DNA from 3 places in the Pseudomonas sp. Stari2 genome. Region 3 is predicted to be linked to each of the others. Evidence: predicted binding sites of a transcription regulator. Region 3 holds the regulator's gene; each other region holds the start of a gene.
What was found. The regulator FliA, encoded in region 3, starts transcription of late flagellar genes. The targets are predictions, from matches to a motif close to CTAAAGTTTNNNNNNNNNNNGCCGNTAA.

Region 1: the regulator FliA is predicted to act here: its motif matches at 1,248-1,275, upstream of NH234_RS03155 (methyl-accepting chemotaxis protein).
Region 2: the regulator FliA is predicted to act here: its motif matches at 1,584-1,611, upstream of NH234_RS04620 (methyl-accepting chemotaxis protein).

What each region holds. Positions count from the first base shown of each region.
Region 1 is NZ_CP099760.1:702,711-705,949, reverse strand. Features, by position in the region: gene NH234_RS03170 (methyl-accepting chemotaxis protein) at 1-424, opposite strand, end outside; gene NH234_RS03165 (cell division protein ZapA) at 525-827, opposite strand; gene zapB (cell division protein ZapB) at 824-1,054, opposite strand; gene NH234_RS03155 (methyl-accepting chemotaxis protein) at 1,333-2,958, shown strand; gene NH234_RS03150 (potassium/proton antiporter) at 3,116-3,239, shown strand, end outside.
Region 2 is NZ_CP099760.1:1,047,775-1,051,013, forward strand. Features, by position in the region: gene NH234_RS04620 (methyl-accepting chemotaxis protein) at 1-1,491, opposite strand, end outside; gene NH234_RS04625 (histidine phosphatase family protein) at 1,746-2,417, shown strand; gene NH234_RS04630 (phosphatase PAP2 family protein) at 2,414-3,235, shown strand.
Region 3 is NZ_CP099760.1:1,993,010-1,996,248, forward strand. Features, by position in the region: gene flhF (flagellar biosynthesis protein FlhF) at 1-515, shown strand, start outside; gene fleN (flagellar synthesis regulator FleN) at 629-1,459, shown strand; gene fliA (RNA polymerase sigma factor FliA) at 1,456-2,196, shown strand; gene NH234_RS09165 (chemotaxis response regulator CheY) at 2,364-2,735, shown strand; gene NH234_RS09170 (protein phosphatase CheZ) at 2,753-3,239, shown strand, end outside.

The sequences.
Region 1 (3,239 bases), 1.3 Mb from region 3:
AAAACCACGCATCGGCCGGTTTGGATCGACTAAGGGTGCGATCCAGGCCTTTTTCGGTGATGTAGTGATTGGATTCCGTGCCGATGATCAGCGCGGTAAACGCCTTGTGTTCGGCGCGGATGCCTTCCAGATATTGCGCGAAGCCTGCCGTTTTAGCGGAATCTTCGCCATTGGCCAGCCAATCGCGGACCATCGTGTTGCTGGCGATGTCTTTGGCGGCGGTGAGGGGCTGAACGAGGATTCGTTCGATGTCGTTGCGCGTCGCTTCGATGCTCGACGGCAACGCCTGTTCGACCAGATAGCTCTGGGCGAGGCGGTTGACCACCAGGGTATAAATGCCAACCACGATCAGGATGCTGACCAGCAGGGCGGTGCCCATGCCGAGGATCAACTGCCATTGAATACTGCGACGCCAGAACTGCATGAAGCACCCCCAAAGAATAAGAGGCTGAAACACTGCAACAGCCGTGCCGATTGTATACAGCGCAATCGACAATCTTATTCTTTGGTTGTGCGCAACCCCATCAACCCTGATTGATGGTCTTGGCGATAGTCTCGACCGTGGCGCTGACTTGCTCTTGGTAACGTTCGAGTTCCTGCTGGTGCTGCTTTTTCATTTCAATCTGCTGCGAGCACAGATTCATCGCCGCCAGCACCAGCAGGCGGTCGCCGATCAGCGTCGGGTATTTGCGTTTGGTGTCGGCCAGTGCGGCCTTGAGCATCAATGCGGCGTCCAGCAGGGTCTGTTCTTCCCCGGCCGGTGCCTTGATCGAATAGTCCTCCCCGAGAATGGAGATGACTTTTACCCCTGCTGTGCCGTGGTTCATGCGCTGACAGGACCTGCATTGACGCGATCAACCAGGGCCTGGATGCGTGCGGCGGTGGCGCCGTGCTTTTCTTCCTGTTCCATCAGGCTCAGTTGCAGGCTCTCGTTTTCATCCTTGACCTGGGCCAGTTCCGTGGACAGGGTCTGGTTGGTTTCCGACAGGGTCTGGTTCTGTTGCACCAGATCGCTGACGAGCTGTTCCAATTGGCTGAGGGATGCTTCCAACATTTTGATCTTCCAGGGCTTTTTCAAAGGGCGCGTACGATAAAGAAAAGTCGTCGTGGATGCCAGGATTAAACCGGCGCAAGGCCTTGATTTTCCTGGCAGTCGACCATTCCTGCGAGTGTTAGAGACTGTGATCTGCCGATCTGGTTCCTGCACTTCGTCGCCCGCCCCCTTATGCGACAAATACGCGCACCGCCTCAAGACTTTAGTCGTATGACCGATAAGTCATCCAACAGCAGTCTCAGCCCGCATGGATGCGGCCCTTCCTCGGTATCCGCCACATGTCTCTTCGCAATATGAATATCGCCCCCCGGGCGTTCACCGGTTTCGCCCTGATCGGCGGCCTGATGCTGATCCTCGGTGTGTTCGCCCTGAACCAGATGAGCAAGATCCGCGGCGCCGCCGAAAACATCACCACCACCAGCGTGCCGAGCATCAAGAACCTCGACGAGTTCACCCAGTTGACCCTGCGTCTGCGGGTGCTGTCGTACCGCTTGCTGGTGAACCGTGAGCCGGACGTCCAGCAGAAAACCGTCGAGCTGCTGGAAATGCGCAACCAGCAGATCCGCAAGGCCCAGACCGACTACGAGCCGCTGATCGGCAGCCCGCAGGAACGTGCGGCCTACGATCAATACGTGCAGTTGCTGGGCCAGTACCGCCAGATCGAAGACCGGATGAAAACCCTGTCGCGCAACAACCAGGTGGATGAGCTGCGCAACCTGCTGAACACCGAATTGCTGAACAACTCCGAAGCAATGAACACCGTGCTCAACCGCCTGATGCAGATCAACGGCGAGCAGATCAGCCAGACCAACCAGCAAGCCGCCGAGCAGTTTTCTTCGGCCTTCAATCTGGTGGTGACACTGCTGGTGATCGCGACCGGCCTTACCTTCCTCTTTGCCTGGCTACTGACCCTGAGCATCACCAAGCCGATCTCGAAAGCACTGGATGCCGCGGAAACCATCGCCGAAGGCAACCTGACCCAGCCGATCCACGTTGACGGCACCGACGAAGCCGGGCGCCTGCTGGCGGCCATGGCCAAGATGCAGTCGAAGCTGCGCGACACCCTGCAGCGAATTTCCGGCTCGGCCACCCAACTGGCGTCCGCTGCCGAAGAGCTGAACAGCGTCACCGACGAAAGCGCCCGTGGCCTGACCCAGCAGAACAACGAAATCGAACAGGCCGCCACGGCAGTCAACGAGATGACCAGCGCCGTGGAAGAGGTCGCACGCAACGCCGTCAGCACCTCGGAAGCCTCGAAGTACGCCACCACCTCCGCCGGCGACGGCCGCGATCTGGTGCAGGAAACCGTCAGCGCCATCGAACGCATGAGCGCCGACGTGCAGAGCACTGCGACCCTGATTGGCGATCTGGCCAACGAATCCCGCGACATCGGCAAAGTGCTGGACGTGATCCGTGGTCTGGCCGATCAGACCAACCTGTTGGCGCTCAACGCCGCTATCGAAGCAGCCCGTGCCGGTGAAGCCGGTCGTGGTTTTGCCGTGGTGGCCGACGAAGTCCGTGCTTTGGCGCACCGCACCCAGCAGTCGACCAGCGAAATCGAACGCATGATCGGCAGCATCCAGAGCGGCACCGAACACGCGGTGGATTCGATGCGCAACAGCACTGAACGCGCCGAATCGACCCTGAACATCGCCCGTGGCGCCGGCCTGTCGCTGGACACCATCAACACCGCCATCGTCGAGATCAACGAGCGCAACCTGGTGATCGCCAGCGCTGCCGAAGAACAGGCGCAGGTAGCGCGGGAAGTGGACCGCAACCTGGTGAACATCCGCGATCTGTCGGTGCAATCGGCAACCGGCGCGAATCAGACCAGTGCGGCGAGCAACGAGCTGTCGCGCCTGGCGCTGGATCTGAACAATATGGTTGGGCGGTTCAGCCTGTAACCTTCCACATGGCTGATCGTTCCCACGCCTGTGGGAACGATCTTGCACTCCGCGCAAAAACCTTTTTGACAGCATCACATTTCAACAGGTTAGAATCGCTGGCACGCAGACTGCATGGTCAGTTTGTGCCCGTCTTTCCGCTTCTGGAGTACTGCCTTTGAATGCGACGACCATCAACAGCCTGTTCTTGATCGGCGCGTTGCTGGTAGGTGCGAGCATTCTTGTCAGTTCCCTTTCGTCGCGTCTCGGCATCCCGATTCTGGTGATCATCCTCGCGGTCG
Region 2 (3,239 bases), 950 kb from region 3:
GGCACGGGCGGCTTCGATGGCGGCGTTGAGGGCCAGCAGGTTGGTCTGTTCGGCCACGGCCTTGATCACGTCCATGACGCTGCCGATCTTGTCGCTTTCCTGTTGCAGCACGCTCATGGCTTCGGTGGAACGCACCACTTCGCTGGCCAGACGCTCGATCTGGGCGATGGCTTCGTTCACCACTTTGTCGCCTTCGCGGGCTTCGCCGTCAGCGGCGGCTGCGGCTTGCGAGGCTTCTTCGGCGTTGCGCGCGACTTCCTGCACGGTGGCGGTCATCTCGTGCATGGCGGTGGCGACCTGATCGGTCTCGACCTTCTGGCTGTTCACGCCGGCGCTGGTCTGCTCGGTCACGGCCGACAGTTCTTCGGCGGCGCTGGCGATCTGGGTCACGCCGTCGCGGATGCCGCTGATCAGGTCGCGCAGGGTCACGCCCATGCGCGCGATGCCTTGTTGCAGCACACCGAGTTCGTCGCGGCGGGTGACGATCACGTTGTGGCTCAGGTCGCCGCTGGCGATGCGGTCGACCACGGCCATGGTTTCCTGCAGCGGACGGGTGATCTGACGGGTGATGATGAACGCCGCAATGACGCCCACCAGCAACGCCAGCAGAGTGCTGATCAGTTGCAGGGTGCGGGCCTGTGCGCTTTCGATGTCACGACGGTCGAGCTGGATCTGATACAGCTGCTCGCTCAGGGTCACGATGGTAGCGCCCTGATCGGTCATTTCCTTGCGCGCCTGCACCGCTTCGCTGTTGGCGTTCTTGAACGCCTGCAAGGCACTGCGGTAATTGGTCAGCGCGGTTTCCAGCTGACGCAGGGTGTCTTGCTGCGAACTGGCGAAATGCACGTTCAGTTGCTTGAGGCTGGCGATGGCCACGTCCAGCTGGCCGACGGCTTTTTGCTCGGTCTCGGCGTTGGTGGTGGCGGTGTAGCCGCGCACTTCGTAGCGCGCCAGGATGAAAGCTTCCTTGGCAGCGGTGATGGCCTGGAATTGCTCGAAACGCTGCTCGCTCATGTCCATCTGCTGGACGCGGGTGCTGATCGATTCGATCAGGTTGTACGCGGTCTCGGCATTGGTGGCCATGGTGTCACGTGCCGTGTTGCCGGTGCGGTAGGCATTGCGCATCTTGTTCAGGGACGTCTGGTATTCGGCGATGGTCGCCGCCTGCTCCTTGAGCAGTTTGACGTTCTCGGGGCTCTTGAAGCTGCCGATCAGTTTTTGCTGTTGTGCAGCGAATCCGTCGAGGGTGGTCTGCACGTTCTGCGCGGCGGTTTCATCGCCGTTGGTCAGCATGTATTGCAGGCGCACCACACGCAGCTTGGTCAGGCCGGCGTTCAGCTGGGTGATGTCGCTCATCCAGTTGCTGCGGTCAATCAGGCCGCCGAGGCTGGTCCAGCCGGTCAGGGCAAGGATGCAGGTCAGGGCCAGGACGAGACCGAAACCCAGCCCCAGTTTGAGGTTCACGCTGATGTTGCCGAACCAGCTATTCATCACAATTCCTCCAGAAAACGTTGTGCGTCTTGATCGTCGGTCAGGCTGGAAGATTGTTGTTCTTTTGAGCCAGCAAGGGTGTAAGCAGGACTGTATCGGCCGCGAATCCGAGAGCTGAAAGGATTTTGTCCGACGGAATTTGTAACAAGGGATCCCAAGACTTTTTTCACATGACTTTCACTGGCTGCCCACGGGGGCCTCTGTACCTTCGCCGGATCAAATGACAGTGCTGCGACCTGGCGAGGCGGATTTTTGTGGAATTGAGACTGAGTCTGTTCGGCGTCAAACGCTCGATCGACCTGAGCGGTTTGGCCCGTTATCGGAACGCCGGGGTTGTCCTGGCGACCTTGGCGCTGGTGGTGCCATTGACCCTGTGGCTGCTTGCCCCGGCGGCGGTGCCTGATCTGGCCCACGGCAATGTGGCCGGCGCGCAGGCGTTGGCGGCCGGTTGGGCCAAGGGCGACATGATCGTGCTGGTACGTCATGTCGAGCGCTGCGATCACTCTCCGGCGCCATGCCTGAGCGGCAATGACGGCATCACCGACCGTTCGCGCAGTGTCGCGGTCGCCGTCGGCGCACAGTTCGAGCACCTGGGCCTGAACCATGCCGACATCTACAACAGCCCGATGACCCGCACCGTGCAGACTGCCGGTTATATGTTCAACCACGCGACGACCGGCGAAGACTGGCTGATCAGCTGCAAGGGCCGCATGTTGCAGGATGCGCTCGCGCACAAGGTCCCGGGGCGCAACCTGATCCTGGTCACCCACAGCGAATGCATGGCGCAGCTGGAAAAAGACCTCAAGGTGCCGACCTCGACCCTCGGTTATGGATCCTCACTGTTCGTTTCCGCTGCCAACCCGGCGGCTCCCAAAATGCTCGGCTTCATTGAAGCCTCCGATTGGCGCACGGTGACCACCCGATGAGTTCTCGCTTTTACGCTTACAACGTTGGCATTCCGCTGTTTTGTGCTGCTGTGGTGTTTCTGATGTTCGATATGACAAACATCGACATTGCCTTCAGCAACCTGCTGTTCGATCCGCTGACCCACACCTTCCCGCTCGACAAGATTCATTTCTTCGAAAAACTGACCCACAAGTGGGCGCGGATCATTCCGAACTGGACCGCTGAAATTGCCTTGATCGGCGCGATGCTGTCGGTGGTCTGGCCGCTGGTCAATCCGCAGAAGCGCCCGCGTCTCGGCGAGTTTCTGGAGCGCTGTAAAGTGGCTCCGGTGCTGCGTTTTGCCGCTGACCATCGGCGGGATTTTCTGTTTGTGGTGGTGGCCTTCGCGGTGTGTACCGGCGTGATTCACTTCCTCAAGGCCCACACCAGCGTTTACTGCCCGATCGAGACGACGCTGTACGGCGGCAAGATGGCCCACATCGAGTGGTACAACAATTTCCAGCTGTTCCATGAAGCCGGCGACGGTCGTTGCTGGCCGGGCGGACATGCCTCCGGCGGCTTCACCATGCTGGCGCTGTATTTTGTCGCGCGGCGTTATCAGTGGCGCTTCTCCAGCGCCTTGTTGTGGGGCTCGCTGCTGCTCGGTTTCGTCTACGGCACCACACGCGTCCTGCAGGGCTGGCACTACATGTCCCACACGTTCTGGGCCGGTATCTTCGTGTGGCTGGCGTGTTTGCTGACGGCGCTGGCGTTCTATGGTCGGGCTCGACTGGAGTTGCCGGTGTTGAGCAAGCGTGAGCGACAGGTGTTCAGTGCACAGCCTGAGGCTGCTCTCTGAAGCG
Region 3 (3,239 bases):
AAACCCTGGGCCGGATCCTCAATGTGTCGGTGACCCACGTCGACCCGGGCCAGTCCCTGGTGCAGGCGCTGGATCCACTGCTGCGCAAACGCGTGGTGCTGATCGATACCGCCGGCCTGCAGGCCAGCGATCCGGCACTGCGCATGCAGCTGGAAAGTCTGGCCGGTCGTGGCATTCGGTCGAAAAATTATCTGGTGCTGGCAACCACCAGCCAGAAACAGGTTCTAACCGCCGCTTATCACAGTTACAAGCGTTGCGGGCTCGCCGGGTGCATCCTGACTAAACTGGATGAGACGGCCAGCCTTGGCGAAGTGCTGAGTCTGGCGATCAGTCATGAACTGCCGGTCGCCTACCTGACCGATGGCCCCCGGATTCCGGATGATCTGCATCTGCCGCGCCGTCATCAATTGGTCAGCCGCGCCGTCAGCGTGCAAATGCAGGAAGAACCCAGCGAAGAAGCCATGGCTGACATGTTCGCTGATATCTACCACAGCCCGACCAAGCAGGTTGGCTGAGGTAATGAACAGTTTTTGTACCTACATCGATGGTCTGCCACGCATTGTTCCGGTTGTGAACGCGCAGCCAGTAATGTGGCCTCCGTCTATGCAAGACAAGGTAAAGAAATAACATGGGCAGCATGCATCCCGTACAGGTGATCGCGGTGACCGGCGGCAAAGGTGGCGTCGGCAAGACTAACGTGTCAGTGAACTTGTCCCTGGCGCTGGCAGAGCTTGGCCGTCGGGTCATGCTGCTGGACGCCGACCTGGGTCTGGCGAACGTCGACGTTCTGCTGGGCCTCACGCCCAAACGTACCCTGGCCGATGTGATCGAGGGCCGCTGCGAGCTGCGCGACGTGCTGTTGCAAGGTCCCGGCGGGATCCGCATCGTGCCGGCCGCTTCTGGCACCCAGAGCATGGTTCATCTGAGTCCGGCCCAGCATGCCGGCCTGATCCAGGCGTTCAGCGATATCGGCGACAATCTCGATGTGTTGGTGATCGACACCGCTGCGGGTATCGGTGACTCGGTAGTCAGTTTTGTTCGCGCTGCGCAAGAAGTGTTGCTGGTGGTCTGCGACGAGCCGACCTCGATTACCGACGCCTACGCGCTGATCAAACTGCTGAACCGCGATTACGGCATGAACCGCTTCCGCGTCCTGGCCAACATGGCCCAGAGCCCGCAGGAAGGTCGCAATCTGTTCGCCAAGTTGACCAAGGTCACGGATCGCTTCCTTGACGTCGCCCTACAATACGTCGGCGCGGTGCCTTACGACGAAAGCGTGCGCAAGGCGGTGCAGAAGCAGCGTGCGGTCTATGAAGCTTTCCCGCGTTCCAAGTGCGCACTGGCGTTCAAGGCGATCGCACAGAAGGTCGACACCTGGCCGCTGCCCGCCAACCCGCGCGGCCACCTCGAATTTTTCGTCGAGCGCCTCGTGCAGCAAACGGCAGGACCTGTGCTATGACCGCCAGCGGTATGAATTTCTACAAGAAGTCGGCACGTGACGCGCAGTACGAACTGATCGAGCGTTACGCGCCACTGGTCAAACGCATTGCTTACCACTTGCTGGCGCGATTGCCTGCCAGTGTGCAGGTCGAAGACCTGATCCAGGCCGGGATGATCGGCCTGCTCGAAGTCTCGACCAAATACGACGCCAGCAAAGGCGCCAGTTTCGAAACGTACGCGGGCATCCGGATCCGCGGCGCCATGCTCGATGAAGTACGCAAGGGGGACTGGGCACCACGCTCGGTTCACCGTAACACCCGTATGGTCAGCGACGCGATTCGCTCGATTGAAGCTAAAACCGGCCGTGACGCTAAAGATCACGAGGTTGCGGCCGAACTCCAATTGAGTCTCGACGATTACTACGGGATTTTGAATGACACCCTGGGCAGCCGACTGTTCAGTTTCGACGACCTGTTGCAGGACGGCGAACACGAAGGGCTGCACGAGGATGGCGCCAGTGCTCATCTTGAGCCGTCGCGCGATCTGGAAGATGAGCGCTTCCAGGCTGCGTTGGCGGACGCGATTGCCAATTTGCCGGAGCGTGAGCGACTGGTGTTGGCGCTGTACTACGACGAAGAGCTGAACCTCAAGGAAATCGGTGAAGTCCTTGGCGTCAGTGAATCGCGGGTCAGCCAGTTACATAGCCAGTGCGCGGCCCGCTTGCGGGGGCGTTTGGGGGAGTGGCGAGCGCGCTGAAGGCAGTGTGGGGACGCTGCGAACGAGGCTGGTGCGGTGGTGAACGGCACCGGTCTTGCTCTGTTGTGCTCCAGACAGTCATCGAGTGTTTTGCCGGATTGATTGAAATGGCGCGTCCAGGTGCTGGGCGCGTTTAAGACTGCTTGGAGGTCGAATTGAACAAAGACATGAAAATCCTCATCGTTGATGACTTCTCAACGATGCGGCGGATCATCAAGAACCTGTTGCGTGACCTCGGGTTCACCAACACCGTTGAAGCCGACGATGGCACCACTGCCATTCCGGTACTCAACAGCGGCAGCATCGACTTTCTGGTGACCGACTGGAACATGCCTGGCATGACCGGTATCGACTTGCTGCGTCACGTGCGCGCCGATGAAAAACTCAAGCACCTGCCAGTGCTGATGGTGACTGCTGAAGCCAAGCGCGAGCAGATCATCGAAGCGGCCCAGGCCGGTGTTAACGGCTACGTGGTCAAACCTTTCACGGCTCAGGCGCTGAAAGAAAAAATCGAGAAGATTTTCGAACGCATCGGCTGATGACGCGCGGGGGAGCTATGGAGCATAAAGAATCTTCACAGGGCGACTTCGAGTCGACGCTGAAAAAACACGCGGTCGAACTGGTCGAAAGCCTTGAAAAAGGCAGGTTCGGCGACGCTGTGCAACTGATCCATGAGCTCAATCAGACCCGTGACCGTGGCCTGTACCAGGAAGTCGGCAAGCTCACGCGCGAACTGCACAGTGCAATCGTCAACTTCCAGATCGACCCGCACATGCCGCAGGCCGAGGAAGTGTCGCAGATCACTGATGCGACCGAGCGCCTGAGCTATGTGGTCAAGCTGACCGAAGCGGCGGCCAACCGCACCATGGACCTGGTGGAAAGCGCCACGCCGGTGGTCAATGGTCTGGCTGACGAAGCCCAGGCATTGAGTGCCGACTGGGGACGCTTCATGCGTCGTGAAGTCGGGGCTGAGGAGTTCCGCGAGCTGGCGCGTCGGGTCGACGGTTTTCTGACACGCAGCAGCACCGACAACCGCGCAGTGT